4 regions of the Streptomyces sp. RPA4-2 genome follow, and region 2 is predicted to be linked to each of the others. Evidence: riboswitches for the same ligand, from Rfam matches in the RefSeq annotation. Region 2 holds a riboswitch; each other region holds the start of a gene.
What was found. A riboswitch is a leader RNA that binds a small molecule or an ion and turns the genes downstream of it on or off. The one in region 2 is predicted to bind cobalamin.
Positions count from the first base shown of each region.

Region 1: another riboswitch for cobalamin. It lies ahead of HEP85_RS26420 (ribonucleoside-diphosphate reductase subunit alpha); the one in region 2 lies ahead of HEP85_RS43140 (CbtB-domain containing protein).
Region 3: another riboswitch for cobalamin. It lies ahead of HEP85_RS10065 (cobalamin biosynthesis protein); the one in region 2 lies ahead of HEP85_RS43140 (CbtB-domain containing protein).
Region 4: another riboswitch for cobalamin. It lies ahead of HEP85_RS04360 (CbtB-domain containing protein); the one in region 2 lies ahead of HEP85_RS43140 (CbtB-domain containing protein).

Region 1 covers NZ_CP050975.2:6,005,269-6,012,604, reverse strand. The annotation lists gene HEP85_RS26435 (DUF3311 domain-containing protein) at 117-398, shown strand; gene mctP (monocarboxylate uptake permease MctP) at 395-2,005, shown strand; gene HEP85_RS26425 (GNAT family N-acetyltransferase) at 2,140-2,658, shown strand; cobalamin riboswitch at 2,691-2,846, shown strand; gene HEP85_RS26420 (ribonucleoside-diphosphate reductase subunit alpha) at 3,025-5,391, shown strand; gene HEP85_RS26415 (ribonucleotide-diphosphate reductase subunit beta) at 5,391-6,404, shown strand; gene HEP85_RS26410 (putative Ig domain-containing protein) at 6,776-7,336, shown strand, end outside.
Region 2 covers NZ_CP050975.2:9,755,462-9,762,797, reverse strand. The annotation lists gene aceB (malate synthase A) at 1-1,132, shown strand, start outside; gene HEP85_RS43145 (CbtA family protein) at 1,861-2,616, opposite strand; gene HEP85_RS43140 (CbtB-domain containing protein) at 2,636-2,851, opposite strand; cobalamin riboswitch at 2,889-3,030, opposite strand; gene HEP85_RS43135 (enoyl-CoA hydratase/isomerase family protein) at 3,196-4,299, opposite strand; gene HEP85_RS43130 (acyl-CoA dehydrogenase family protein) at 4,296-4,610, opposite strand; gene HEP85_RS43125 (MarR family winged helix-turn-helix transcriptional regulator) at 4,648-5,115, opposite strand; gene HEP85_RS43120 (spermidine synthase) at 5,574-6,371, shown strand; gene HEP85_RS43115 (discoidin domain-containing protein) at 6,485-7,336, opposite strand, start outside.
Region 3 covers NZ_CP050975.2:2,357,200-2,364,535, reverse strand. The annotation lists gene cobN (cobaltochelatase subunit CobN) at 1-2,266, opposite strand, end outside; gene HEP85_RS10070 (cobyric acid synthase) at 2,263-3,771, opposite strand; gene HEP85_RS10065 (cobalamin biosynthesis protein) at 3,768-4,739, opposite strand; cobalamin riboswitch at 4,845-4,988, opposite strand; gene HEP85_RS10060 (hypothetical protein) at 5,176-5,400, opposite strand; gene HEP85_RS10055 (inorganic phosphate transporter) at 5,413-6,657, opposite strand; gene HEP85_RS10050 (lysozyme) at 6,837-7,336, opposite strand, start outside.
Region 4 covers NZ_CP050975.2:1,085,595-1,092,930, forward strand. The annotation lists gene HEP85_RS04345 (tetratricopeptide repeat protein) at 1-982, opposite strand, end outside; gene HEP85_RS04350 (hypothetical protein) at 1,408-1,896, shown strand; gene HEP85_RS04355 (acyl-CoA dehydrogenase family protein) at 1,922-3,112, opposite strand; gene HEP85_RS04360 (CbtB-domain containing protein) at 3,238-3,459, opposite strand; cobalamin riboswitch at 3,496-3,639, opposite strand; gene HEP85_RS04365 (histidine phosphatase family protein) at 3,784-4,383, shown strand; gene HEP85_RS04370 (four-helix bundle copper-binding protein) at 4,372-4,722, opposite strand; gene HEP85_RS04375 (nuclear transport factor 2 family protein) at 4,871-5,272, opposite strand; gene HEP85_RS04380 (PadR family transcriptional regulator) at 5,359-5,925, shown strand; gene HEP85_RS04385 (GNAT family N-acetyltransferase) at 6,062-6,658, opposite strand; gene HEP85_RS04390 (TetR/AcrR family transcriptional regulator) at 6,892-7,336, shown strand, end outside.

The sequences.
Region 1 (7,336 bases), 3.8 Mb from region 2:
GCTCCCGCACACCAACCCTCCACATCCACCGCCGGGGAGGGGGTTCCATAAAGCGGAACGGTCGCCTAGATTTCCTGCGCATTGCACAGGTGACCAGCGAGGGGACGGAGCCACCCATGTCAGACGTGCCGGAAGCGAAACCACCGGTGGTGACACCGGTCCGGGTGGTGACACCGCTCCGCGTGGTGATCGCCCTCTGCCTGATCGCCCCGTCCGTGGCCATGCTGTGGGTCGGTTCGTACGCGAAGGTCGACCCGGCCTTCATCGGCATCCCTTTCTTCTACTGGTACCAGATGCTGTGGGTGCTTCTCTCGACCGCGCTCACCGTGACCGCGTACCAGCTGTGGCAGCGTGACCAGCGCGCCCGCGCCACCACGAAGGGCGGTACCGACGCATGAACGACGGCGTGAACGGCGTGGCACTCGCCGTCTTCATCATCTTCTTCGTGGCCGTCACGGTCATGGGCTTCCTGGCCGCGCGCTGGCGCAAGGCCGACAACGAGCAGAGCCTCGACGAATGGGGCCTGGGCGGGCGGTCGTTCGGCACCTGGGTCACCTGGTTCCTGCTCGGCGGCGACCTCTACACGGCGTACACCTTCGTCGCCGTACCGGCCGCGATCTACGCGGCGGGCGCGGCCGGCTTCTTCGCCGTGCCGTACACGATCCTGGTCTACCCGCTGGTCTTCACGTTCCTGCCCCGCCTGTGGTCCGTCTCGCACAAGCACGGCTATGTGACGACGTCGGACTTCGTGCGCGGCCGCTTCGGCTCCAAGGGCCTGTCCCTCGCCGTCGCCGTCACCGGCATCCTCGCGACCATGCCGTACATCGCGCTCCAACTGGTGGGCATCCAGGCCGTGCTGGACGTCATGGGCGTCGGCGGCGGCGAGAACACGAACTGGTTCGTCAAGGACCTCCCGCTCCTCATCGCCTTCGGCGTACTGGCCGCGTACACCTACTCCTCGGGCCTGCGCGCCCCCGCCCTGATCGCGTTCGTGAAGGACACCCTGATCTACATCGTGATCGCGGTGGCCATCATCTACATCCCGATCAAGCTGGGCGGCTTCGACGAGATCTTCCACTCGGCGAGCGAGAAGTACGCCGCGGCCGGCGCGGGCGGGATCGTACCGGCCCAGGCAGGGCAGTGGACCTACGCCACCCTGGCACTCGGCTCCGCGCTCGCCCTGTTCATGTACCCGCACTCGATCACCGCGACGCTGTCCAGCCGCAGCCGTGAGGTGATCCGGCGCAACACCACGATCCTGCCGCTCTACTCCCTGATGCTGGGCCTGCTCGCCCTGCTCGGCTTCATGGCGATCGCGGCCGGGGTGAAGGTCACCAACGGCCAGCTCGCCATCCCGCAGCTCTTCGAGGACATGTTCCCGGACTGGTTCGCGGGTGTGGCCTTCGCCGCGATCGGCATCGGAGCCCTCGTCCCCGCGGCCATCATGTCCATCGCGGCCGCGAACCTCTTCACCCGCAACATCTACAGGGACTTCATCAATCCGGACGCGACCCCGCAGCAGGAGACGAAGGTCTCCAAGCTGGTCTCGCTCCTGGTGAAGGTGGGCGCGCTGGTCTTCGTCCTGACGATGGACAAGACGGTCGCCATCAACTTCCAGCTCCTGGGCGGCATCTGGATCCTGCAGACCTTCCCGGCCCTGGTCGGCGGTCTGTTCACGCGCTGGTTCCACCGCTGGGCGCTGCTCGGCGGCTGGGCGGTCGGCATGCTCTACGGCACGCTCGCCGCCTACGGGGTCGCCTCACCGACGCAAGCGCACTTCGGCGGCAGCTCGAAGGAGATCCCGGGGATCGGGGAGATCGGCTACATCGGTCTGACGGCGTTCGTCATGAACGTGGTGGTCTCCGTCGTCCTCACCTTCGCCCTGCGGGCGTTCAAGGCGCCCGACGGCGTGGACGAGACGTCACCGGCGGACTACACGGCGGACGCGGGCGACCCGGGAGTCCAGGTCGAACTGCCCCCGGCCACCGCGGAGGCGGGCCACTAGGCGCCTTGCGAAAGTCCCGCCCGCTCCCACGGGCGGGCACCGCCGGGCGCGGTCCGGGACAGCGGTACCAGGGAGCGGGCCGCCGGAGAGAGATCCGGCGGCCCGCCGCCGTGCGTCCGGGGCACACTCCCGGCATGGACATCGTCATCAGGCCCGCGCGGCCGGAGGAGTACCCCTGCGTCGGCGAGATCACCGTGCGGGCCTATCTCGGGGACGGGCTGCTCGACTTCGGGGAGGGCGACCCGTATCTCGGAGAGCTGCGGGACGTCGCGAAGCGGGCCGCCGCGGCCGAGGTGCTCGTCGCGGTCGAGGGGGAACAGGTCCTCGGCGGCGTGACCTTCGTCCCCCGGGGCGGCCCCATGGCCGACATCGCACGGCCCGGCGAGGCCGAGATCCGGATGCTCGCCGTCGCGCGCGAGGCCCGCGGCCGGGGTGCGGGCGCGGCCCTCGTGGGCGCCTGCGTCGACCGCGCACGGGCCACCGGGGGCTGTGCGCGCGTGGTGCTGTCCACCCAGCGCACCATGCGCACCGCCCACCGCCTCTACGAACGCCTCGGCTTCACCCGCGCCCCGGAGCGCGACTGGAACCCGGTTCCGCACCTCGACGACGTCTTCCTCCTCACCTACGAGTTGACCCTCAGGCACACTCCGTAGCGCCCTCCGAAGCCGACACGGCACAACATGTGGGGGTGCTTCCTCAGCCCGGCACTAGATGTATGCTCATGCTCGCTGTCGTCGCAGGGGAATCCGGTGCGAATCCGGAACTGTCCCGCAACGGTGTACTTGTGCGCATTCGCGCACGGGCTTCAGTCCGAGGACCTGCCGACAGCGTGCCCCGGCCAGCCGGCCCGGGCGCCGACGACGTCCGGGCCTCGTGGAATGGGCCGGTGGACGCACGCGTACCCGTAACCGAGTCGCGTGTCCCGCTGCCCTCCGCCAGGCCCCGTGCCGAGCGAGGGAGAGCCCCAAGTGACCATCGCGCCAGCCGACCCGGTTTCAGTTTCCGCCCAGCAGGCCCCGGTGGAAGCGGAGTCCGCGCAGCGGGCCCCGGTGGAGACGGACGGTCCCGGTACCACGCTGCTGCGTACCCTGACCGACTTCACCGCCGACCTCCCCGGCGCCGACCCCGGCCGGGTCGCCGCCGCCGCGCTGCGCGGCCGGTCCACGCACGCGGACGACGCGGAACTGCGCGAGCTGGCCACCGAGGCGGCCGCCGGCCTCATCTCCGAGGACCCCGTGTACTCGCGGCTGGCCGCCAGGCTGCTGACGGTCGGCATCGCCGAGGAGGCCGCCTCGCAGGGCGTCACGACGTTCTCCGAGTCCATCACCACGGGCCGGCGCGAGGGTCTGATCGCCGACCGCACGGCGGACTTCGTCGACCTTCACGCGGCCCGCCTGGACGCGCTGATCGACACCGCGGGCGACGACCGCTTCGGCTACTTCGGCCTGCGCACCCTGCACAGCCGCTACCTGCTCCGGCACCCGATCACCCGCAAGGTCGTCGAGACCCCCCAGCACTTCATGCTCCGGGTGGCGTCCGGCCTGGCGGAGGACGACACGGCCCGGTCCGTCGACGAAGTGGCCGCGCTCTACGGCCTGATGAGCCGGCTGGACTACCTCCCCTCCTCCCCCACGCTCTTCAACTCCGGTACGCGGCACCCCCAGATGTCGTCCTGCTACCTCCTCGACTCCCCGCTGGACGAGCTGGACTCCATCTACGACCGCTACCACCAGGTCGCGCGCCTGTCGAAGCACGCGGGCGGTATCGGGCTGTCCTACTCCCGCATCCGCTCCCGCGGTTCACTGATCCGCGGCACGAACGGGCACTCCAACGGCATCGTCCCGTTCCTGAAGACCCTCGACGCCTCGGTCGCCGCGGTGAACCAGGGCGGCCGGCGCAAGGGCGCCGCCGCGGTCTACCTGGAGACCTGGCACTCCGACATCGAGGAGTTCCTGGAGCTGCGTGACAACACCGGCGAGGACGCCCGCCGTACGCACAACCTGAACCTCGCGCACTGGATCCCGGACGAGTTCATGCGCCGGGTCGACGCCGACGCGCAGTGGTCCCTCTTCTCCCCCTCCGACGTGCCCGGACTGGTCGACCTGTGGGGCGCCGAGTTCGACGCGGCGTACCGTGCGGCGGAGGCGAAGGGCCTGGCGAAGAAGACCATCCCGGCCCGCGACCTCTACGGCCGCATGATGCGCACCCTGGCGCAGACCGGCAACGGCTGGATGACCTTCAAGGACGCCGCCAACCGCACGGCCAACCAGACGGCGGAGCCGGGCCACACCGTGCACTCCTCGAACCTGTGCACCGAGATCCTGGAGGTCACGGACGACGGGGAGACGGCCGTCTGCAACCTCGGCTCGGTCAACCTCGGCGCGTTCGTCGACACGACGACCGGCGATCTCGACTGGGAGCGTCTGGACGAGACGGTCCGCACCGCCGTCACCTTCCTCGACCGCGTCGTCGACATCAACTTCTACCCGACCGAGCAGGCGGGCCGGTCGAACGCCAAGTGGCGCCCCGTCGGCCTCGGCGCGATGGGCCTCCAGGACGTCTTCTTCAAGCTGCGTCTGCCCTTCGACTCGCCCGCCGCCCGCGCGCTCTCCACCCGTATCGCCGAGCGCATCATGCTCGCCGCCTACGAGGCCTCCGCCGACCTCGCCGAGCGCAACGGCCCGCTGCCGGCCTGGGAGAAGACCCGTACCGCCCGCGGTGTGCTGCACCCCGACCACTTCGACGTCGAGCTGAACTGGCCGGAGCGCTGGGCGGCGCTGCGGGAGCGCATCGCCGCGGTCGGCATGCGCAACTCGCTGCTGCTCGCCATCGCGCCCACCGCGACGATCGCGTCCATCGCGGGCGTGTACGAGTGCATCGAGCCGCAGGTCTCGAACCTCTTCAAGCGCGAGACGCTGTCCGGTGAGTTCCTCCAGGTCAACTCCTACCTTGTGGCCGAGCTGAAGAAGCTCGGGGTGTGGGACGCGCAGACCCGGGAGGCGCTGCGCGAGGCGAACGGCTCGGTGCAGGGCTTCACCTGGGTGCCGCAGGACGTCCGCGACCTGTACCGCACGGCGTGGGAGATCCCGCAGCGCGGCCTCATCGACATGGCCGCGGCCCGTACCCCGTTCCTGGACCAGGCCCAGTCGCTGAACCTCTTCCTGGAGACGCCGACCATCGGCAAGCTCTCCTCGATGTACGCGTACGCCTGGAAGTCGGGCCTGAAGACGACGTACTACCTGCGCTCGCGCCCGGCGACCCGCATCGCCCGTGCCGCCCAGGCGCAGGCCCAGCCCGAGAAGACCATCCCCCTCCAGCAGGTCGCCGACCCCGACGCCGTCGCCTGCTCCCTGGAGAACCCCGAGTCCTGCGAGGCCTGTCAGTAATGAGCTCCACCGAGAAGAACCTGCTCGACCCGGGCTTCGAACTCACCCTGCGTCCCATGCGCTACCCGGACTTCTACGAGCGCTACCGGGACGCCATCAAGAACACCTGGACCGTCGAGGAGGTCGACCTCCACTCGGACGTCGCCGACCTGGCGAAGCTGTCGCAGGGCGAGCAGCACATGATCGGCCGGCTGGTCGCGTTCTTCGCGACGGGCGACTCGATCGTGGCGAACAACCTCGTCCTGACGCTGTACAAGCACATCAACTCCCCCGAGGCGCGCCTGTATCTCTCGCGCCAGCTGTTCGAGGAGGCCGTGCACGTCCAGTTCTATCTGACCCTGCTGGACACCTATCTGCCCGACCCGCAGGACAGGACGGCGGCCTTCGCGGCCGTCGAGAACATCCCCTCCATCCGGGAGAAGGCCGAGTTCTGCTTCAAGTGGATGGACTCGGTGGAGAAGCTGGACCGCCTGGAGACCAAGGCCGACCGGCGCCGCTTCCTGCTGAACCTCATCTGCTTCGCCGCGTGCATCGAGGGTCTCTTCTTCTACGGAGCCTTCGCCTACGTCTACTGGTTCCGCAGCCGGGGTCTGCTGCACGGTCTGGCGACGGGCACCAACTGGGTGTTCCGCGACGAGACGATGCACATGTCCTTCGCCTTCGAGGTGGTCGACACCGTCCGCAAGGAGGAGCCCGAGCTCTTCGACGACCAGCTTCAGCAGCAGGTCACCGACATGCTGCGGGAAGCCGTGGAGGCCGAGCTGCAGTTCGGGCGCGACCTGTGCGGTGAAGGCCTGCCGGGCATGAACACCGAGTCGATGCGCCAGTACCTGGAGTGCGTCGCCGACCAGCGTCTCCAGCGTCTCGGCTTCGCCCCGGTCTACGGCTCCGAGAACCCCTTCTCGTTCATGGAGCTTCAGGGCGTCCAGGAACTGACCAACTTCTTCGAGCGCCGTCCCTCGGCGTACCAGGTCGCCGTGGAGGGCTCGGTCGGCTTCGACGAGGAGTTCTGACCGTCCCGGAACGGGTCTGCGGGTGACGAGGCCGGGTCGCGCACGCGGCCCGGCTTCGTCACGTCCACCCCCAGCCACGCCAATCCCCGTTCCAATCCCCGCCTATGGAGCGGCAAAGTTCTTCGGGCGTGACTGTTCGTGTGCCGTCCGTCCCGGTTACGTTCTGGCCGTCCCGCCGTGCCACGCATCGTGGCATCCCAGGACGTCAATGTGTCATGCCCACGACAAAGCTCCGCGTTCACCACGCTACGCGCGTCACGGGCCCGCACCTCAGTGCAGCGCCGAGAACCCCACTTCCGGCTGTGGAACCGCGTACGGCCCCACCCGGGCCCGCGCGGCACCGGCCTCAAACCGATGGAGGCAGCACTCCCATGAGTGAGACACGCTCCAGCAGGCCCGCCCGGCGGTTGCGAAGACTCCTGACCGCCGCCGCCCCCGCCCTCGCCCTCACCGTCGCCGGTCTCATGGCGGCCCCGGCCGCCGGCGCCCAGACCGCGCCCGCCACCGGACACACCTCTCGCGTGACCCAGAACGCGAAGGCCCTGACCGCCCCGGCCGCCCAGGCCGTCCACGCGACGGGCAGGGCCGGCCAGAAGGTGCCGACCACCCGTCTGTGCGGCGCCCCGACGCCCGGTCACGCGGCCTGCTTCGCCCAGCGCCGCACCGACATCAAGCAGAAGCTCGCCGCGGCGGTCTCCTCGGATGCCGCCGCCGCGGTGTCCGGCCTCAGCCCGGCCAACCTGCACAGCGCCTACAACCTGCCCTCGACCGGCGGTTCGGGCCTGACGGTCGCCGTGGTCGACGCCTACAACGACCCCAACGCCGAGTCGGACCTCGCCACCTACCGCTCGCAGTTCGGCCTGTCGGCCTGCACCAAGGCCAACGGCTGCTTCAAGCAGGTCAGCCAGACCGGCTCGACCACCTCGCTGCCG
Region 2 (7,336 bases):
GGAGGGCAAGGAGTACCGGCTCGCCACCATCATGGTGCGCCCCCGAGGCTGGCATCTGACGGAGGAACACCTTGAGTTCGACGGCGGAGCCGTACCAGCCTCACTCGTGGACTTCGGTCTGTACTTCTTCCACTGCGCGCGGCGGCAGATCGACGCCGGGTACGGCCCGTACTTCTACCTGCCGAAGCTGGAGAACCGCTACGAGGCGCGTCTGTGGAACGATGTCTTCGTCCTCGCCCAGCAGTTGCTCGGCATCCCCCGCGGTACCGTCCGGGCCACCGTCCTGATCGAGACGATCACCGCAGCCGTGGAGATGGAGGAGATCCTCCACGCGTTGCGCGAGCACAGTGCCGGCCTCAACGCGGGCCGTTGGGACTACCTGTTCAGTCTGATCAAGACCTTCGGTCACCGCGCGGACGTCCTGCTGCCTGACCGGGCGGCTGTGACGATGACCGCGCCGTTCCTGCGCGCGTACACCGAACTGCTGGTACGCACCTGCCACCGGCGGGGGGCCCACGCCATCGGCGGCATGGCCGCCCACGTGCCGGGCCAGGACCGGGCCGCTCACGAGGCGGCCCTGGCCGAGGTCCGGCTCGACAAGGAGCGTGAGGCCGAGGACGGCTTCGACGGCTCCTGGGTCGCCCACCCCGGTCTCGTGCCGGTGTGCCGTGAGGCCTTCGACGGTGTCCTCGGCGACCGGCCCCATCAGATCGAGCGCACCCGCGGCGACACCGAGGTGGACGCCGCGGACCTGCTGCCCGTACGCCGCGTCGGCGGGCCGCCCACCGAGGAGGGCGTGCGCACCAACATCGCGGTCACGCTCCGCTACTTCGATGCCTGGCTGCGCGGCAGTGGGGCCGTCGCCCTGTACGGCCTGATGGAGGACGCGGCGACCGCGGAGATCGCCCGCGTACAGATCTGGCAGTGGCTACGGCAGCGTGCCGTCGACCGGGAGACGGTGCTGCGGCTGCTCGACGACGAACTCGCCGCACTGGGTGCCGAATACCCGTGGGCCGCCGTGGACGAGGTGCGGTCCCTCTTCGAACGCAACACCCTGGAACCGGAGTTGCCCCTGTTCTTCACCCCGGACGCCTATACCCGCCATCTCGTCCGGCACGCCGAGGCGGCCTGACGGGGCGGCCCGCGCGGAGGTTCCACCTGTACGACCAGGGTTGAGGGCCCTGGTGGATCCGGGGTCGAGGGCCCCGGTGGATCCGGACCGAGGGGTCCGGACGGCGCCGCCGGTCGAGGGTCCGGCGGCGCCGGCACTTCTGTCGGCCCGGGGTGCCGGATCCCCGAATGCCGTCACCGCATCCGAGGGGCCGGGCCGGAGACGGCGATCCGGACCGGCGAGCGTACGTGCTGAAGCCGTGCCTGACCTGAGCCGCACGCCGGGGACCACGGGACGGCCTCAGCCGCGTGACGACGAGACAGGCCGCTCGTCACCCGAATCCTGCGCGCCGGACCGGCCCCGGTGGCGTTCGAGCAGGCTCGCCAGTGCGCGGCGCAGACACTCCTGGTCCGTTTCCGCCCTGGCCGAGCGGCCCGGTCGCGGGACGCTCGTGTCCGTCCGTGGGCGGGGACACGATGTCGTGTCGCCGCCCAGCACGCACGGGCCGGCGCCGCCTTCAGGGGGACGACCGGCCAGTGCCTAGAGATCCCGCAGCAGTTCCTCGGTCCGCTTCACCTGCTGCGCCGGCACTCGCACCCGGGCGCTCCGGCCTCCGATCGCCTGTCGCAAGTCGTGGATTTGGGGAGACCGCGAGAGGGCCCCCGGATGGTTCCGGTGGGCCCTCTGCGCGAGATCGCCCGCTGATGACTCAGCGGGCGATCTCGGTAGGTCATCTCTGCGTCAATGGGTCAGTTCGGTACGGGAGTTGCTCCCGCGGGGACCGCCGCCGGCCGCGGGGCCAGCAGGCGCTGCGCCAACTCCCCGAAGACCAGGCCGAAGCCGGTCCACAGCGTGAGCTGGATGGCGAGGGCCGAGGTACGGAACCGCCACAGCAAGGTGGCCGGGAAGTCCTTCGGGACCTCGTTGATGACCGGGAGGAACTCGTACGCGATTCCGATCACGAGAGCGAAGAAGACGACCGCGGCGACGGTGGCGTACCAAGTGCCCCAACGGGGTGCGAGCCGCTTGCCGAGGATCACGGCGGCGACCGCGAGCAGCACACTCAGCACCATCATCAGGAAGTACAGCGTCGTGCGCTTGCCGATGGTGTCGGGGTCGCCGACGGACGGCGGGTTGGCCGGGTACTTCAGGAACGGCACGACGTACACCGCGAGCAGCGCGCAGCCGGACAGCAGCAGCGCGGTCGCGCGCGGGCTGAAGCGGCCGACGCGGCCGAGTGCGAAGCAGTACGCGAGGGCGGCGATGCCGCCGAAGGCCACTCCGTAGATCAGCACGCCGGTGGCGAGGCCGCCGGTGGACTGAAGGCTACGGCTGACGATCTCGACCTCGTGCCCGTGTGCCGGGGCGTGGGCCTCTTCGAATCCGATGGCATCGTCGACGCTGGGCTCGCCCAGGAAGTAGGCGACGACGAGGGCCAGCACACCGGCGGCGAGGCCGGCGAGCATGCCCCGCACGAGAAGGTTTCTGACAGTTGCGGAGTTCATGGGTGCGCGGTGTCCCTCGTCAGTGGCAGGGGAAGCCGAGGAGGTGGCGGGCGTCGTGCACCCACTCGTGAACGTCCTCGCCGGAGACGACGGAGGTGGCGCCCTGCTCGGCGCCGACGAAATAGAGCATGACCAGCATCAGGATGCCGAAGAAGACCGCCCAGGGGACGATCGTGCCGATCGGCAGTTTGGCGGGGATCGGGGTGGCTGTCGGCGGAGCGACGGTCTGCGCCATGGCAGGACCTCCTCGGGAGTTCGCGTCCCATCTCGGTGGTGCACAGGACGACAGCTGCGGGTCTGACTTGAGAGACCCCCTGCGGAGGGGGTCTCGTTCACAGTGGCGCGACCGTGCCGGATTTCCACCGGCTTCCGCCATGCCGTCGTCGATATCGCACTGACCGTACCGCGTGTCGGGTTCATGGCCAAGACCGTCCCCGCCGCCGTGATCTTCGTCTCGCCAGGCGGGGCGGCCGCCGTGACCTGTGGGTCAGCGGTGGGGGAAGCGGGCCGACCGCTTCCCGGCGAAGACGCTCATGGGCCACCCGTACGCCCCCTGCTGGATGAACGCGACGGCCCGGCTCACCTGGGCGCCTCCCGCGTGATGTCGGGTGCGGCAAGGCCGAGTTCACGCTCGCCGAGCGGGGTGAAGAAGCGTGCGACGTCCGCGTCGGAGACCTCGGCGAGCGTCGGCGGCGACCAACGCGGTTCGCGGTCCTTGTCGATGACCTGGGCCCGGATGCCCTCCACGAGGTCCGGTTCGGTGAGTGCCGCGCAGGAGACGCGGTATTCCTGGTCGAGCACCTCCTCCAGGGAGCCGGGCCGACGGGCTCCGCGCATCGCGGCGAGGGTGACCTTGAGGGCGGTGGGTGACTTGGTGAGCAGGGTCTCGGCGGCCTCCTTGGCCGCGCTGTCCCCGTGATCCAGCAAGCGGCCCACGATCTCCTCGACGGTGCGGGCGGAGTAACAGGCGTCGATCCAGCGCCGTGCTTCCGCGAGGCCCCCGGGCGGCGCGTCCCTGACGTGACGGCCCAGAACTTCCCGTACCGGCGCGTGAGCGAGGTCCTGGACGAGTCGTGGCAGGGAGTCGGACGGCACGTACTGGTCGGACAGCCCGCACAGCAGGGCGTCGCCCGCGCCCACCGGGGTTCCGGTCAGCGCCAGGTGTGTGCCCAGTTCGCCGGGCGCGAGAGCGAGGAGGTAGGTGCCGCCCACGTCCGGGACGAAGCCGATACCGGTCTCGGGCATCGCGATCCGGGAACGCTCGGTGGCGATCCGTACGCTGCCGTGCGCGGAGACACCGACGCCGCCGCCCATCACGATGCCGTCCATCACGGCGACATACGGTTTCGGGTAGCGCGCGATACGGGCGTTGAGCCGGTACTCGTCGCGCCAGAAGGCCATCGACGCCGCGCCGTCCCCGTTCCGGGCGTCGTCGTGGATGGCGCGGATGTCGCCGCCCGCGCACAGGCCCCGCTCCCCCGCGCCGGTCACGACGACGGTCTCCACGGCCGGGTCGTGTTCCCAGACCGTGAGCGCCGAGTCGATGCGGCGGACCATGGTGTGGGTGAGGGCGTTGAGCGCCCGGGGCCGGTTGAGGGTGAGGTACGCGGCGCGCCCCTCGGTACGCAGGAGTACGGAGTCGTCGGTGCCGGTGACCGCCCCGGCGTCGTGGGCGCCGGTCATCCGAACACCCCCATCAGGCCGCGGGCCACGTTGACGCGCATGTTCTCGTTGGTTCCTTCCAGGATCCGGTGGACACGGAGATCGAGGACGATCCTCTCGATGCCATGGTCGCTCAGGCGGCCGTCGCCGTTGCGCGGGGGCGGGACCCGGTCGGCCACGGAGCATCCGGTGGCGGTGGCGAACCGTCCGGCCATGGTGCGCAGGGCCGTGTCGCGCGGCGCATCGACGCCTCCGGTCGCGCCACGCATGTCGTCTCGGCACCGACACCCTCGCCCTCGGCCCAGGGCAAGGCGGGCCGTCGACGTACTCATCAGCCGGGAGAGGGGTCGCCAAGGGCGGGCCGCGTCCTCATCGGGGGGCTATACGCTCCAGCACCCGGGCGGCCGCGGCGATGTCGCATCCCTCCAGGCGGGAGAAGACGTGACGCCGCGCACTCGCGAGATTCGTCGGCCAGGCCTGCTCGAGGCGCGTCCGTCCCGCAGTGGTCAAGGAAGCGAGCCACCCGCGTCCGTCGTTCGGGCACCTCTTGCGCAGCACGAGCGACTGCGACTCCAGGCGGTTCACCACTCTGGTCATGCCGCTCACCGACATTCCGCACGTGTTCGCCAGGTCACTCATGCGCAGTTGGGCGTCGGGGGCCTCGGAGAGGTGCACCAGTACCGTGTACTCGGTGCCGCTGATCGGTTGCTCCATGAGCATGTCGGCGTCGACGGCGCGAGACAGGGTCGCCGTCACTCTGCCGAGGGCCCGCAGGAACGCCTCCTCGTCAACGGTGAGGGGCTTGACCGTCTGCTCAGGCTTGATCGCGTCCGCCATGAACACAGTGTAGGTGCCTGGCAGCAGCCTCATCCGGTCTGCATACCGAGCCCCGACGGGGGGTCCCGGAAGCAGAAGCACGGCACGGAACCCGCGTGGCGGACGGGCGGCGACTCAGCGGCTTCGACGACCCGACATCTCCGCACGGTGCACCAACTCCCCTGGCGGACGGAGGCGTTGTCGGTGGTGCATGGCAGCGTCGCGGTCGCGACGGACACGACCGAAGTGCGCCGTTTCCCGTCAAGCCGCTCGCCGACAGGGCCTCCGCGGTGGCCTGCGCCCTTCCCCGCCGTCCCGCACGAGCGTCCCGCCGACGACGTGTGTCGCGTGCTCCGCTACCTGGCGCGCGACCGGTGCTCGCCGTACACGATCATCCGGTTCCGGCCAGTACGGTACCTACCTGTGGCGCGGCCCGACCGCCCGCCGCCAGTGGACCAGGAAGCGGAGAAGAACACCGGATGAGCGTACGTTTCGAGGAGATCGACTGGCGGTCGACGCCCATGGGCGAGATCAGTCTGCGTCGTCGCCGGCACCCGGTGTCAGGAGAGGACGTGTACGAGGTCAAGCTCGGCGACGAATACCTGATGTCGAGCCTCTTCACCGAGGGCGAGGTCGAGCTGGCCCGCCTCGGTCTGGCGGAACTGCCCGAGGGCCCGCTCGACGTCGCCGTGGGCGGGCTCGGTCTCGGGTACACGGCCAGGGCGGCGCTGGACGACCCGCGGGTGGGTTCGCTGATCGTGGTCGACGCCCTGGCCGAGGTGATCGACTGGCACCGGCGCGGCCTCGTACCGCTCGGCGCCGGCCTGGCGTCGGACCCCCGGTGCCGACTGGTGCGCGGAGACTTCTTCGCGATGGCCGCGGGAAGCGCGGCGGCGGGCGGCCCGGTACCCGCGGACGGTCCCCAGGCGGAGGACGCGCGGGACGCGGCCGGCGAGGCCGCGCGCGGGCTGGACCCGGAGACTCCCGGGCGCCGCTTCCACGCGATCCTGCTGGACGTCGACCACTCACCGCGTCATGTGCTGCACCCCGGCCACGCCGCGCTCTACGGCCGGGAGGGGCTGACCGCCCTGGCGGAACTCCTGTATCCCGGAGGCGTGTTCGCCCTGTGGTCGAACGACCCGCCGGACAGCGAGTTCGGCTCGGTGCTCGCGGAGGTGTTCGTGGAGACCGCCGCGCACGTGGTCGATTTCGACAATCCCCTCCAAGGCGGCACCGCGGCCAACACCGTCTATGTGGCCCACAGGCGTGCCGAGTGAGGTGACCCGCCCCGTCCGGCGGACGGGACCGCCGCTTCCTGCCGGGAAGCGGCGGTCCGCGCCTGGCGCCGACCGGGTCGTTCCGACAGACCTGCGGTCTGTCCAGGTGCGTCCTAGCCGGTGTAGGCCTCCAGTTCCGACAACTGCGCGGCCGGCCAACCGGTGTTGCCCGTGAGGGTGACCCTCAGATAGCGGGTCGAGCTGCCGGGCAGGGTGACGGTCGCGGTGTTCCCGCTCGCCGGATCGAACGTGTAGGCCGCCGAGGATTTGAGCGTGGTGTAGGCGGTGTTGTCGGTGCTGCCCAGGATGCTCAGGGTCTGGGTGCGGCCGGCCCAGGCGGACGCCGGGGGCAGTTTGAGGACGACACGCCTCACCGCCTTGGAGGCGCCGAGGTCGACCGTGACCGACTGGGGGAAGGCGTTGTTCGCGCTCTCCCAGTAGGTGTTGGCGTTGCCGTCCACGGTGTTGGACGCAGGGTAGACGTCGGTGTGGCTGGTTTCGGTGACAGGCCGGTTCTTGGCGATGTTGACGGTGGGGTCCGTCGGGGGCTCGGTCGGTGGGTCGGTGGGCGGGTCCGTCGGCGGCGGTGTGCCTCCGCCCGGTACTCCCCCGTTGGTCCACTTCGGATCGGGCCACGTACCGGTGCAGACCGGAGGGTCGGCGTACCAGCCGCTGTTGCCGGCACCGCGGGTGATCTCGAACCCGGACCCGATGCAGTTGTGAATCGGATTGGACTGGCCGATGTTGGTGGCCGTCACGTCGCTGAACGACGCCGTGCCCGGAGCCTGGATCTGGAGGGCGTAGGTACCGGCCCCGTCGATCCGTACATGGTCGAAGTGGAGACCTCGTGTCGCCCCCTCGATCAGCATGATCGCGGCGTACGAACTGTCCAGGATCTCGCTGTCGGTGACGTTGATGGTCGCGTCGACCGGTTCGTTGAGCCCGCTGAACCAGACCGCGCCGAC
Region 3 (7,336 bases), 7.4 Mb from region 2:
GCACGGCCGTGCCGTCCCAGCCGCGTTCCTCCATGCCCTCGGCCGCGCGGCGGCACAGCTGCTCCAGCAGATCGATCGCGTCGGCGCCCGTCCGCGCAGGGCCTGCGACGAGGTCCGTCAGCTCCACCGGCACCTTCACCGGCGCGCCGGGCTCGCTCAGCAGCTCCTTCTCGGACAGCCCGAAGTGCCCGGCGAGAGCGGCCCGCAGACCCGGCAGCGCGTTCGCGGCGCCACCCCACACCTGGGAGGCCCGCAGCACCGCCAGGACCAGGTTGACGCGCGGCTCGGCCTCCGGGCCACCGCCCAGGATGTGCAGGCCGTCCCTGATCTGCACGTCCTTGATCTCGCAGAGATAGCCGTCGATGTGCATCACGAACGCGTCGAAGTCGCCGTCGTCCGGCTGGTCGTCGACGTGCAGGTCGTGATGGAGCTCGGCCGCCTTGACCAGCGTCCAGATCTGCGCGCGGACCGCCGGGGCCTTCGTCGGGTCCAGGTCGGAGACGAGGGCGTACTCGTCGAGGAGCTGCTCCAGCTTGGCGAGGTCGCCGTAGGTGTCGGCGCGCGCCATCGGCGGCACCAGGTGGTCGACGACGGTGGCGTGCCCGCGCCGCTTGGCCTGGGTGCCCTCGCCCGGGTCGTTGACGATGAAGGGGTAGACGAGCGGGAGTTCACCGAGCACGGCGTCGGGCGCGCAGCCGCTGCTGAGCCCGAGTCCCTTGCCGGGCAGCCACTCCATCGTGCCGTGCTTGCCCATGTGCACGACGGCGTCCGCGCCGAAACTGTTCTCCAGCCAGCGGTAGGCCGCCATGTAGTGGTGCGACGGCGGCATGTCCGGGTCGTGGTAGATCGCGATCGGGTTCTCGCCGAAGCCGCGGGGCGGCTGGATCATCACGACGACGTTCCCGAACCGCAGGGACGCCAGGACGATGTCGTCGCCGTCCACGTACAGGTTGCCCGGCGGTTCGCCCCACGCCTCCAGCATGCCGTCCCGCAGCCCGGGGTCGAGCCGGTCGAACCACGCGCGGTAGTCGGCGAGCGGTACCCGCGCCGGTGCGGAGGCCAGTTGCTCCTCGGTGAGCCACTCGACGTCGTGGCCGCCGGCGGCGATGAGACGGTGGATCAACTCGTCGCCGTTGTCGGGGTATTCGGTGAGGGAGTACCCGGCGTCCCGCAGCGCGTCCAGCACCCGTACGGCGGAGGCGGGCGTGTCCAGGCCCACCGCGTTGCCGACCCGTGAGTGCTTGGTCGGGTACGCGGTGAAGACGAGCGCGAGCTTCTTCTCCGCGTTCGGCTTGTGCTTCAACCGGGCGTGCCGTACGGCGATCCCGGCGACGCGCGCGGCCCGTTCGGGATCGGCCACGTACACCGGGACGTCGTCGGGGCCCTGCTCCTTGAAGGAGAACGGCACGGTGATGAGCCGTCCGTCGAACTCCGGGATGGCGACCTGCATCGCCGCGTCCATCGGGGAGAGGGCGGCGTCCGACTCGTCCCAGGCCCGCTTCGACGAGGTCAGACAGAGCCCCTGCAGCACGGGGACGTCGAGGTCGGCGAGGGCGCCGATGTCCCAGGCCTCGTCGTCGCCGCCCGCGGACGCCTCCGAGGCGTGCGTGCCGCCCGCCGCGAGCACGGTGGCGACCAGCGCGTCGGTCCTGCCGAGGATCTCGTACAGGCCGCTGTCGGCGCCGCGCAGTGAACCGCAGTACACCGCGAGGGCGTTGGCGCCGCGCGCCTCGACCGCGTCGCACAGCGTGTCGACGAAGGCCGTGTTGCCGGCCAGCTGGTGGGCGCGGTAGAAGAGCACACCGACGGTCGGACGGCCCTCGACGAAGGCACGCTCGCCGTGGACGCCGTACTCGGGCATCTTGCGCGGCTCCTCGAAGCCCTCGCCGGTCAGCAGCACGGTGTCGGAGAGGAACCGGGCCAGCTCGGTGAGGTTCTCGGGGCCGCCCTCGACCAGATAGCGCAGCGCCTCGGCCACCACACCGGCCGGCACCGACGAGTCGGCCATCAGCTCGGCGTCGGGGACGGTCTCGCCGCCGAGCAGCACGGTGGGGACACCGGACGCCTTCAGGAAGGCCAGGCCGTCCTCCCAGGCCCGCTTGCCGCCGAGGAGCCGTACGACGGCGAGGTCGGCGCCCTCGACGAGCGCGGGGAGTTCGTCCGCGACGTCCACCCGGGTCGGATTGCCGATCCGGTAGGCGGCGCCGGAGGCCCGGGCCGCCAGCAGATCGGTGTCGGCGGTCGACAACAACAACACTGTGCTCATGCGGGCGCTCCCGGTGGAATGAAAGGCAGTCCTTGCGGCGCGCCCGACTCGATGAGCCGCCACAGCGCGTCCGTGTCCGCGTGTTCCTCGATCAGATCGCCGAGCCGGTCCAGCTGCTCCTCGCGCAGCGCCCCGAACGACGTGTCGGCGGCCGGTACGAAGCGGCGGCCCGCGGCGGCCGCCACCTCGCGCAGGAAGGCACGCCGGAAGCCGTCCGACTCCAGCGAGCCGTGCCAGTGGGTACCCCAGACGGCACCCACCCGGCAGCCGTCCAAGAAGGGCTCGCCACCGGTCACTTCGGCGACGCCGTGATGAATCTCGTACCCCTCGACGTGTTCCCCGAGCGCCTCGCCGGCCGGCCGGGTGAGGGTCTTCTCGCGCGCGAACCGCACGCGGACGGGGAGGAGTCCGAGCCCGTCGACATGCCCGGCCCGCGACTCGACCTCGTCCTCGATGTGGTCCCCGAGGAGCTGGAAGCCGCCGCAGATCCCCAGCACCGGGCGGCCCTCGGCGGCCCGCCGGGCCAGCGCGTCCGCGAGGCCCCGCTCGCGCAGCCACGTCAGCGCCTTCACGGTGCCCCGGGTCCCCGGCACGACGACCAGGTCCGCGTCGGCCAGTTCCGCGGCCCGGTCCACGAACCGCACGACGACGCCGGGTTCGGCGGCCAGCGCGTCCACGTCCGTGAAGTTGGACATCAGCGGGACCGCGCAGACCGCGACGCGCAGGACGTCCTCGCCGACGGGCTCGGCGACCGCCGACTCCCGCACGGCACCGCGCAGCGACACACGCAGGCCGTCCTCCTCGTCGATCCCGAGGCCGTGCCGGAAGGGCAGGACCCCGTACGTACGGCGTCCGGTGAGGTCCTTCAGCATGTCGAGTCCGGGCTCCAGCAGGGACACGTCGCCGCGGAACTTGTTGACCAGGAACCCGGCGACGAACTCCTGGTCCTCGCGGGACAGCAGCGCGACCGTCCCGAAGAACGAGGCGAACACGCCGCCGCGGTCGATGTCGCCGACGACGAGCACGGGCAGCCGCGCGTTGCGCGCGATCCCCATGTTCACGATGTCGGTCCGCCGCAGATTGATCTCGGCAGGACTGCCGGCCCCCTCACAGATCACCGCGTCATACGTGCCCCGCAACTCGGCGAGGCAGTCCAGCACGGTGCCCAGGAGCTGTCGCTGCCGCCCGCCGTGGTAGCCGCGGGCGGTCATCTCGCCCACCGGCCTGCCCATGAGCACGACCTGACTGCTCCGGTCGCTGCCCGGCTTGAGCAGCACGGGGTTCATGAGCGCGGTCGGTTCCACGCGGGCGGCCTGCGCCTGCATGGCCTGGGCGCGCCCGATCTCGGCGCCCTCGCGGGTCACGAAGGAGTTCAGGGACATGTTCTGCGCCTTGAAGGGCGCGACCTTGACGCCCTGGCGCACCAGCCACCGGCAGATCCCGGCGGTCACGACGCTCTTGCCGGCGTCGGAGGTGGTTCCGGCGACGAGGAGACCGCCGTTCATGTCGTACGCCCCTTCGGGAGAGGTCCGCCCGCGAGCAGCCGCCCGGCCAGCAGCCGTCCCGCGGCACTCACGCCGAGGGCGAGCCAACTGACGCGCCGCGACAGCCTCACGGCCCGTTCGATGTCGCCGACGCGCACGGCACGCCCGCCGACGTTGAGGACGGGCCGGTGCTCGACCCGGCCGGCGTAGGAGAGGGTCCCGCCGAGCCGTACCCCGAGTGATCCGGCGAACGAGGCTTCCACGGGCCCGGCGTTGGGGCTCGGATGCCGGCGGGCGTCGGTACGCCAGGCGCGCACCGCCCCGCGCGGGTCGTCGCCGGCGACGGTGGCGAGCGCCGCGGTCAGCCGTGCTCCCGGCCAGCCCGCGACGTCGTCGAGGCGCGCGGAGGCCCAGCCGTAGCGCCGGTACCTGGCGGATCTGTGCCCGACCATGGCGTCGAGCGTGTTCACGGCGCGGAACGCGACCAGTCCGGGCACACCGCCGACGGCTCCCCACACCAGGGCGCCCACCACGGCGTCGGAGGTGTTCTCGGCGACGGACTCGACGACGGCGCGCGCGATGCCGTCGCGGTCCAGTGCCAGAGGGTCGCGCCCGCACAGGTGCGGCAGCCGCGCGCGGGCGGCCTCGACGTCACCGGCGCCGAGCGCGGCACCGATCGCCCGCGCCTCGCGCCCGAGGGAGGTGCCCCCGACGACGGCCCAAGTGGCCGCGGCGGTCAGGGCGATGGAGGCGGCACGGGAACGGCGTACGCCACGGTTCGCGAGCGCGGCGAGCGCACCGGCGCCGCCGACACAGACGGTGGTGTGCAGCGCTCCCCAGCCGCGGTGGTCGCGCCACAGCATCCGCTCCACGGCTCCCGCGGTCCGCCCGAACGCGGCGACCGGATGGCCCCGGCGGGGATCGCCGAGCAGCAGGTCGCCGAGGAGGCCGGTGGCGGCGCCGTACGCGAAGACGCGATCGGCACGCACGGGGTCAGCCCGCCGTGGGGTGAAGTGGAACCCTCGTACTCATCAAGACCCGCAACGGGCAGCCGCGCATGGCGATATGTCCTCACTCAGGGTGTCCGCGCCCTGGTTCGACGAGACCGGCGGTGAGAGTTCCTGGCTCCCGGGGAGTTCCTTCCCCGGTCACAGTGGCGGGACCGCGCCGGATTCACACCGGCTTCCTCTTCTGTCGCCGTACTTGGCTCCGGCAGTCCACCACGGGTTGCAGGACCCGTCAACTTGCCGTTGACCTGCGAGGGGAGAGTGTGCGAAGGCCCACATGGCGAGGGGCGGGGGAGGACGCGTGCGGGGGGTGCGGCACGGCATACGCGTGGGGTGCGGGACGGCGATCCGTCCCGCACCCCACGTGAAGTGATGCCCGTTTCAGGCTGTTTGCCGCCGCGCGGTCACCGCCGCGGGGTCATTTGCCGACGATGAGATAGATCCCGTAGGCCACCGCCGCCGCGCACGCGGCGAAGCAGACGTACGCGCCGGTGACCGCGAGGGCGGCCGAACCGCCCTGGGCGGACGCGGACTCGCGCTTGGTGAGGCCGATGATGCCGAGGGTGAAGAGGCCGACGAGGGCCACGGTGACCACGAGGCTGACTCCGAAGACGGAGCCGAGGGCTGCCCAGTCGATGTTCATGCTGTTCCGTCCTTACACCGTGGCCGGGCGGGTGGGCTCCGCGTCCGGGGACGGGATGGTGGTCTTCAGATCGCCGGACAGGTCTCCGGTGACGGGGCCCGCGGGCGGCGGGGTGACCGCGGCCATCGCGGTGGTGACGATGCCGGCCGGCTCGGCGGCGGCGTCGTTGACGTTGTCGATGGTGACCGGCTGGCGGCGGGACAGCGTCCAGATGGTGCCGGCGCCGGCGACCAGCAGCGCGCCGGTGAGGACGATGCCCCAGGTGCCCTGCTTCGTCAGGAACTCGGCGGCGGCACCGGCCAGTCCGGCGGCCGGCAGGGTCAGGCCCCAGGCGACGAACATCCGGGTCGCGGTGGACCAGCGGACGACACCGCCCTTGCGGCCGAGGCCCGAGCCCATCACGGCACCGGAGCAGACCTGGGTGGTGGAGAGGGAGAAGCCGATGTGCGAGGAGGCCAGGATGGCCGTCGCGGCGCTGGTCTGGGCGGCGAAGCCCTGCTGCGGCGCGAGGTCGGTCAGACCCTTGCCCATCGTGCGGATGATGCGCCAGCCGCCCAGGTAGGTGCCGAGCGCTATGGCGGTACCGGCCGAGACGATGACCCAGGTGGGAGGGTTCGAGCCGGGGGCGATCACACCGCCGGTGACCAGGGCGAGGGTGATGATGCCCATCGTCTTCTGCGCGTCGTTCGTGCCGTGCGCCAGCGAGACCAGACCGGCCGAGGCGATCTGGCCGGCGCGGTAGCCCTTGGCGGTCGCCTTCTGGTCGGCGCGGTTGCTGATCCGGTACGTCAGCCGGGTGGCCAGCATCGCGGCGAGTCCGGCCACGATGGGCGCGGCGACCGCGGGGAGCAGCACCTTGGTGACGACGGTCGAGCCGTTCACCGACGACCAGCCGGCCGACATGACCGCGGCGCCGATCAGACCGCCGAACAGTGCGTGGGAGGAACTGGAGGGCAGACCCAGGAGCCAGGTCAGCAGATTCCAGAGGATGGCGCCGACGAGCGCCGCGAAGATCACTTCGGTACGTATGCCCTCTTCGTTGATGAGTCCGCCGGAGATCGTCTTGGCGACCTCCACGGAGAGGAACGCACCGACGAGATTCAGCACGGCGGACATGGCCACCGCCGTCTTGGGCTTCAGAGCGCCGGTCGAGATGGTCGTCGCCATCGCGTTGGCAGTGTCGTGGAAACCGTTCGTGAAATCGAACACGAGAGCGGTGACGATCACGATTCCGAGGAGGAGCGTGATGTGTTCCATTTACCCAGGCTTCTGTTTGACGTCAGTGGCACGTGGACCGTAGGCAACCTGAGTGAACGGAAGATGAACTGAGGCAGGCTTAGGGGTGTATCGAACCACGGATCACCCCTCCGCTTGCACCGGTGTGGATGCCGGAGGGATGACCCGTGGTTCGAACGAAGGCGGAATATCGGGCTCCGCTAGCCCTTCGCGAGCCTCTTCAGCCGTGCCGTGGATCCGTTGAAGAGATTCTGGTCACCCGGCAGGGTCCCCTTGTTGTCGTACTGCCAGAACGTCCAGGCCGACCAGCCGCCCGGCAGTGCGCCGATGTCCGCGCTGTCGTAGCGGGCCAGCCAGAGGGGGTGGTCCGCGGCGAAGGCGTGGCTGTCCCCGGTGCAGGTGTTCCACCAGTGGGCGGTCGTGTAGATCACCGGGCGGCGGCCCGTCTCCCGTTCGAGCTCGTCGCTGAAGTCCTGGATCCAGCTCACGAGCCCGGCCTTGGTCATGCCGTAACACTTGTGCTTGCTGTACGGGTTGTACTCGATGTCGAGCGCGGGCGGCAGCGTCCGTCCGTCGGCCTGCCAGGCGCCCCCGTTGCGCACGAAGTACTCGGCCTGGGTGGCACCGGACGACTTGTCCGGCACCGCGAAGTGGTAGGCGCCGCGGAGGATTCCCGCGTCGTACGCCCCGTTGTACTGCT
Region 4 (7,336 bases), 8.7 Mb from region 2:
GTTGCGGTTGCGGTTGCGGTTGCGGTTGCGGTTGCGGTTGCGGTTGCGGTTGCGCCGAGGACGTCACGATCCGCCGGCCGAGGTCCGGCCGGCGGAGGACCGGGGACACGGCCGTCGGCACGTGCACCGGCGTCGTACGGCCCTCGCTGAGCCGGCGGCCGAGCTCACGGGCGTCCTGCGGCCGCCGGTCCGGCTCCTTGGCCAGCAGGTCCAGGATGATCCGCTCGACGTACTCGGGGAGCTCGGCCCGGCGCCCGCGCGGCGGCTCGGGAGAGGTGTCGCGGTGGCTGATGAGGACCGCCCACGCGTCGTCGAGATCGAACGGCGGTGCCCCGGTGGCGATCTCGTAGAGCACACATCCGAAGGAGTACAGATCGCTGCGCCGGTCGACCTCGACACCGCTGATCTGCTCCGGCGACATGTAGTGCGGGGTGCCCATCGCGATACCGGTGCCGGTCAGCCGGGCCGTGAAGCCGACGTCGTGGCCGAGCCTGGCGATGCCGAAGTCGCAGATCTTCACGGTGCCGTCGGCGAGCCGCATGATGTTCGCCGGTTTCAGGTCCCGGTGCACGATGCCCTGCTGATGGGTGTACGCGAGCGCGGCCGACACCTGGTCGGCGATGTCCACGACATCGGCGACCGGCAGCGGACGCTGCTCGTTCTCCCCCAGCAACTGACCGAGGTTGTGCCCCTCCAGGAGCTCCATGACCAGGTAAAGCACGCCGTCGGACTCACCGAAGTCGTGCACGACGGTCACCCCGCGGTGCTGCAGCGCGGCGGCCACCCGGGCCTCGCGCCGGAACCTCTCCCGCAGGACACCGGTGAAGGACGGGTCGTGGTGCGGGCCGAGAGGCTTGAGGCACTTCACGGCGACCTGCCGACCCAGCGACTCGTCGCGGGCGCGCCACACCTCGCCCATGCCGCCACTCCCGATCAGATCGAGCAGTCGGTACCGGCCCTGGATCAGCCTGGTCTGCGCCATCTCGTGCGATCGCCCCCGTCGCTGCTCGCCGCGCCCTCCCCTGGCCCGTCCAGTATGGCGAGTTATCTGCCGACTTTGTACGGCACCCGACGCGAGCCGGGGCCGAGCCACGCCATGCGCGCAGCACGCGTTGGGGCGGGCTTCCCCGGCGAAGACGTGCGGGAACGCGGCGCGGTGCGGTGCCCGCGACACTCGGCCGCCGGGTCACCGCGGCGGGCGGCGGGGCCGGTCCGCCGTACGGCACGTGGGCGTACGGCGGCGGAGCGGCGTACGCCGGCCGCACCACGCGCCGGGACAGCGCGACGCGCGCCGGGCCGACGTGCGTCGCGGCCGACCGGCGGGAGCTGTCCGCCCGGCCTGCCTCGCACTCGTCGACGCTCTGCGGGTCCCGGCACCCGTGCGATCGCCCGCCGAGCGTTCCGGTCGTGACCGCGGCGACGTCGGTCGCGGGTGCCAGAATCTGCGGCATGACGCTGTGCGACTACTTCTCCGCCGCTGACGATCGAGCCGCCGTCGCCGTGGGCGGATCGCCCGCGGGGCCGGGCCCGGCAGGGTTCGATGTGGTCTCCCTGAAGGGCATCGACCCGGTGGTCGCCATCGCCCGGCTCGAGGCGATCGCGACCGACTGCAGCTACGAGGAGGCCGGTCGACGCCCTCGGTCCGGGCAGCTGTTGTCCGAGGCGGACGGCCAAGGCCCGCTCGTGTTCAGCCTGTCGGACACGCTGGTGACCGCCCTCGTCACCGCGACCCGAGGCGATTTCCGGCGCTTCGCGGAGTCGTGGTCCATGACCGCCGAACTGCGGCACAACCAGGTCGACGCCGAGACGGCCGGGGGCGCCCTGGAAGCCCTGGCCGGCCTGGCCCGACGCGCTCAGCCGGCCGGCCTTCGCCTGTACTGCTGGTGGGCGCTGTGACAGGCCAGGCCTCCACGACGCCAGGTCAACGCCGCACCCGCGGCATCCCCAGCCCGATCCACGAGATGATCTCGCGCTGGATCTCGTTGTTGCCGCCGCCGAAGGTGAAGATCACCGCCGACCGGTAGCCGCGTTCCAGCTCGCCGTGCAGGACGGCACCCGCCGAGCCCTCCTTCAGGACACCCGGCATGGCGACGATCTCCATGAGCCAGGCGTACGCGTCCCGGCGCGCCTCGGAGCCGTACACCTTGACCGCGGAGGCGTCCTGCGGAGTGAGGGTGCCCTGCTGGACGGCGTTCACCATCTGCCAGTTCAGGAGCTTCATGGCGTCGAGCCGGGTGTGGGTCTGCGCGAGCCGGCGGCGCACCCAGGGGAGGTCGACGACCCGGCGGCCGTCGGCGAGCTTGGTCTCCATGGCCCAGCGCTGGACGTCGTGCAGGGCGCGGATCGCCATCGTGCCGTGGGCGGCGAGGGTGACGCGCTCGTGGTTGAGCTGGTTCGTGATCAGCCGCCAGCCCTTGTTCTCCTCACCGACCCGGCGGGAGACGGGGACGCGGATGTTCTCGTAGTAGCTGGCGGTGGTGTCGTGCGAGGCGAGGGTGTTGATGAGGGTGCAGGAGTAACCCGGGTCGGAGGTCGGTACGAGGAGCATGGTGATGCCCTTGTGGGGCGGGGCGTCCGGGTCGGTGCGGACGGCGAGCCACACCCAGTCGGCGGTGTCGCCGTTCGTCGTCCAGATCTTCTGCCCGTCGACCGTGTAGTGCCCGGTGGTCTCGTCGCCCTCGCGTACGGCCCGGGTCTTCAGCGCGGCCAGATCGGTGCCCGCGTCGGGCTCGCTGTAGCCGATCGCGAAGTCGATCTCGCCGGAGAGGATCCTCGGCAGGAAGTACCCCTTCTGCTCCTCGGTGCCGAACTGCATGATCGTCGGGCCGACGGTGTTCAGCGCCATCAGGGGCAGCGGTACGCCCGCCTGGGCGGCCTCGTCGAAGAAGATGAACTGCTCCATGGGCGTGAGCCCGCTGCCGCCGTACTCCTTGGGCCAGCCCGCACCGAGCCGGCCGTCCGTGCCGAGGCGGCGGATCGTCTCACGGTAGAACCGCTTCTGCGCCGCCGGATCGCCGTACCGGGCATAGGCGTTGTCGGGCACCAGCTCGGCGAAGTACTCACGCAGTTCGGTCCGCAACCGCTGCTGCTCCGGCGTGTATTCGAGATGCACGGCGCCTCCTGGCTCCCCAAGGCGGGACCTGACGGCGCACACCGTAGAACGTGTTCCAGAAATAGGGAATGGCGGTGACATGCGTAAGGGGGCGCCCCGGCGGGCGCCCCCTTCTGTCCGGGCCGTCAGTGGCAGGGGAATCCGAGGAGGTGGCGGGCGTCGTGCACCCACTCGTGGACGTTCTCGCCGGACACGAGGGAGGTGGCGCCCTGTTCGGCGCCGACGAAGTAGAGCAGGACCAGCATCAGGACGCCGAAGAAGACCGCCCACGGGACGATCGCGCCGATCGGCAGCTTGGCGGGAACGGCGGTGGGGGTGGCGGTCGGCTGGGCGACGGACTGCGCCATGGGGCGGTACCTCCTGGGGAACTCGCGTCCCGTCTCGGTGGTGCACAGGACGACGGCCGCGGGTCTGACTTGCTCGACCTCCGCCGCCCCTGGGAGGGGTGACGTGCGCTGGGCTTACAGTGGCGCGACCGTGCCGGACTCCCACCGGACTTCCGCCGAACCGTCGTCAATATCATCCAGACCGTACCGCGAAGCCGGGGCCCGGCCAAGGGCGCGTGACAGCACCGCCGTTGCGCCCCGGGACCGCGGAGACGTCGGCGGATTCCCTGTTCCGGCAGGGGGTTTCGGGCACGGGCGAACACGACAGCGCACGAGAGTGAACGTATGACGAGCCGAGTGATCTTGATCTCAGCCGCGCTCAGCGCGGCGCTGCGGGAGGCCCGCTTCGACGAAGGGGGCCGGGTGGAGGCCGCGGGCCTGCGGCTCGCTCGGGCCGCCGCGGGCGCGGTCCCCGGCGCGGAGCGGCTGTGGGTCTCCCCCACCGTGCGGTGCCGCGAGACCGCCGACGCGCTGGGCCTCGACGCGGTGCTGGACGTCCCGGAGCTGGCCGGTCTGGACGTCGGCCGATGGCGTGGCGCGACCCTGGAGGAGGTCAGCTCGAAGGAACCGGAGGCGGTGGCCCAGTGGCTGGCCGATCCCGGCGCGGCACCGCACGGCGGGGAGTCGGTGCGGGCCTTCTGCGACCGGGTGGCGGGCTGCCTCGACACGGCCGCGCGGTTGACGGGCCGGACCGTCGCCGTGGTGGAGCCGGAGGTGGTACGGGCGCTGGTGGTACGGGTGTTGGACGCACCGGAGTCGGCGTTCTGGCGGGTCGACGTACCGCCCCTGACCGCCACCGAGTTCAGCGGCCGCTCCGGGCGCTGGAACGTACGGGCCGGCCGGCCGCTCGCCCCGTCGGCGCAAGCGGGAGGCTCAGGCGGGTAGCAGCGTCGCGAGGAAGTCCGTGCACGCCTGGGCGCACGCGCGGCAGGCCCGCGCGCTCACTTGTGCGCCCGGACACCGGTCGAAGACGTCCGCGCACTCACGGCAGACGGACCGGCACCACTCGACCTGGACACGGATGCCCGCCTCGCCACGGTGGTGCTGCCCGTCCAGGACGAGGCAGGTCGCGTCGCACACCTCGGCGCACATGAGGCCCATACGGCGCGCGAGTTGCCGCACCTTGGGTCCGTCCGGATCCATGCAGCTCGCCCGCAGCGCACAGGCGCGGGCGCACTCGACGCAGGCCTGCGCGCAGTCGAAGCGGTCCTCCAGGAAGCGGATCGGTTCCTGCTCGGACGCCGGTGCGGACGTCTGCTTCGTCTTCGTCTTCGGCTTCGGCTTCGGCCTCGTCGTCGTGGTCACCCGGCGCGGGTAGCCCCCGGGGGTCGCGCCAAACACCGCGTGGGCGACCAGCCCTCGGGGGCGCGGCTCACCGGCCCTGGGCCTCCGCCGCCTCCCGCGAGATCCGCTCGAACTGCGCGCCCATGGCCTCGGAGAGCGCATGGGCCGCCGAGAGCGGGCGGACCATGACCATCAGGTCGTCGATCCTGCCGTCCTCGTCGAAGTGCAGGAAGTCGCAGCCGTTGATCTCCTTGTCGCCCACCTTCGCCGTGAAGACCAGCGCGTGGTCACGGCCGTCGGCACCCGCGATCTCCCGTACGTAGCGGAAGTCGGTGAAGACGCGGGTGACGCCGCGCAGGATGGCCGCGGTGATCGCCTTGCCCGGGTAGGGCTTGAAGGCGACGGGGCTGGTGAACACGACGTCGTCGGCCAGCAGCTCCTCGACCGCGGCGAGGTCGCCGGCCTCCACGGCCTTGCGGAAGGGGTGCATCGGTGGTCCCCGCTCTCATAGTCAACTAATTGAATAGGTGCGTAAGAGATTAGTCGGGGGGGGTGTGTGCCGTCTAGCCTTGGCCCATGGCATTGCGCAACGCGGTTCTCGCCGCGCTCCTGGAGGGTGAGGCGTCGGGATACGACCTGGCCAAGGAGTTCGACGCCTCGGTGGCCAACTTCTGGATGGCGACCCCGCAGCAGCTCTACCGGGAGCTCGAGCGGATGACGTCCGAGGGACTCATCGAGGCCCGGCTGGTGCGGCAGGACCGGCGTCCGAACAAGCGGGTCTTCTCCCTCACCGCGGCGGGCCGCGGCGCCCTGCGCGCGTTCACGGCGGCCCCTCCGAAACCCACCGCCATCCGCGACGAACTGCTGGTCAAGGTGCAGTCCGTCGACGCGGGCGACGACGCGGCCGTACGGGCGGCGATCGCCGAGCGGCTGGAGTGGGCGCGTGCCAAGCTGGCCCGCTACGAGCGGCTGCGCGCGCGCCTGCTGGACGGCCGCACCGAGGACGAGTTCCTGGCCCGCGCGGAGCGTGTGGGCCCCTATCTCACCTTGATGCGCGGGCGCTCCTTCGAGGAGGAGAACATCCGGTGGGCGGAACGGGCCCTGGACATCCTGGAGCGGCGGGCCGCGGTGCGCCCCTCCTGACCCGGGCAGGAGGTTGTTCGCCGGACCGGGGATCGCCGGAGATCCGTCCGGCAGGTCCGGGACCGCGCGACGCGAGGGGCGAGCAGCGAAGACCACGCCGTCCGGGAGCGAACCACCGGGGAATCCCGGGCCCAGGTCACCGGCCGGTGACCGGCACGTCCCAGGACCGGGGTCGGGTGAGCCCCTGCCACTCCTCCCGGAGCAGGGCCAGCACCGCGACGTCGTACCGGCGGCCCCGGTGCAGGCAGGCGGAGCGGCGCACCCCCTCCTGAACGAACCCCGCCCCGGCCAGGACGCCGAGGGCCCCGGTATTGGTGGTGTGGGTGACCGCCTGGACGCGGTGCATGGGCAGTTCACCGAAGGCGAGGTCGACGAGCGCGTCGACGGCGTCCGTGCCATGGCCCCGGCCCCGGTGGGCGGGGTCCAGAACCAGCATGATCTCGGCCGTGCCGTCGACCATGTCCTGGTCCGTCAGGGCGATGTGGCCGATCGGCGTGCCGTCCGGGAGCAGGACGAGGAAGTCGTCGCGGTCGTGCTCGTCGCGGTCACGCTCGACGCGCTCGCGCACGGCGGAAAGGGAACGCGGCCACATGCCGATCTCGTGGGCGGCCACGGGGTCGGAACGCCAGCCATGGATCAGCTCCGCGTCGTCGACGTCGAGCGGCGCGAAGGCGACGCCCCTGCCCCGCCAGCAGACCTCCCGAGGCGTCGCCGCCTCCCTTTCCTCGATCATGGACGGAGGCTATCGACCGCCTGGACCGGTGGACCAGTCATTTCCGCCCCCGGCCGGCCTGCCGCGGGCGGGACCCGAATGATCCGGGTCAAGGGGTGCCGTGCGGATCAGGCCGGCCGTGGGGAGCGGCGCGAGCCGACGGGCCGCCGGAGGTCCGGCCCCGCGCGCAGCGGAACGGCTCGGGCTTCCCGACGGGATCCGGCCCCGCGAAGGTGAGCGGTTAGGCTGAGGTCATGCCGTCCACACGTCGAACAGCGCGCCAGACAGACCTCCTCGAACGGCTCGTCGCCTTGCTGGCGGCGGAGGGATTCGCATCGTTCACGCTCGACGAGCTGACCGAGCGGCTGCGCTGCTCGAAGACGACGCTGTACCAACTCGCGGGAAGCAAGCAGGAGTTGGTCCGCGAGGCGGTGAAGCACTACTTCCGGGAGGCGGCCGGCGCCATCGAGAAGCAGGTGGCGGACACCTCCGCGCCGGCCGACCGCGTGGTGGTCTACCTGAACGCGGTCGCGGAGCGGTTGCGCCCGCTGTCCCGGCGATTCCTCGACGACATGGCCCAGTTCGAACCGGCCCGTGAGGTGTACGAGGCCAACACCCGCCTCGCCGCCGCCCGGATCAGACAGCTGATCGCGGACGGCGTCGCCGCGGGCGCGTTCCGTGACGTCCATGCCGCGTTCG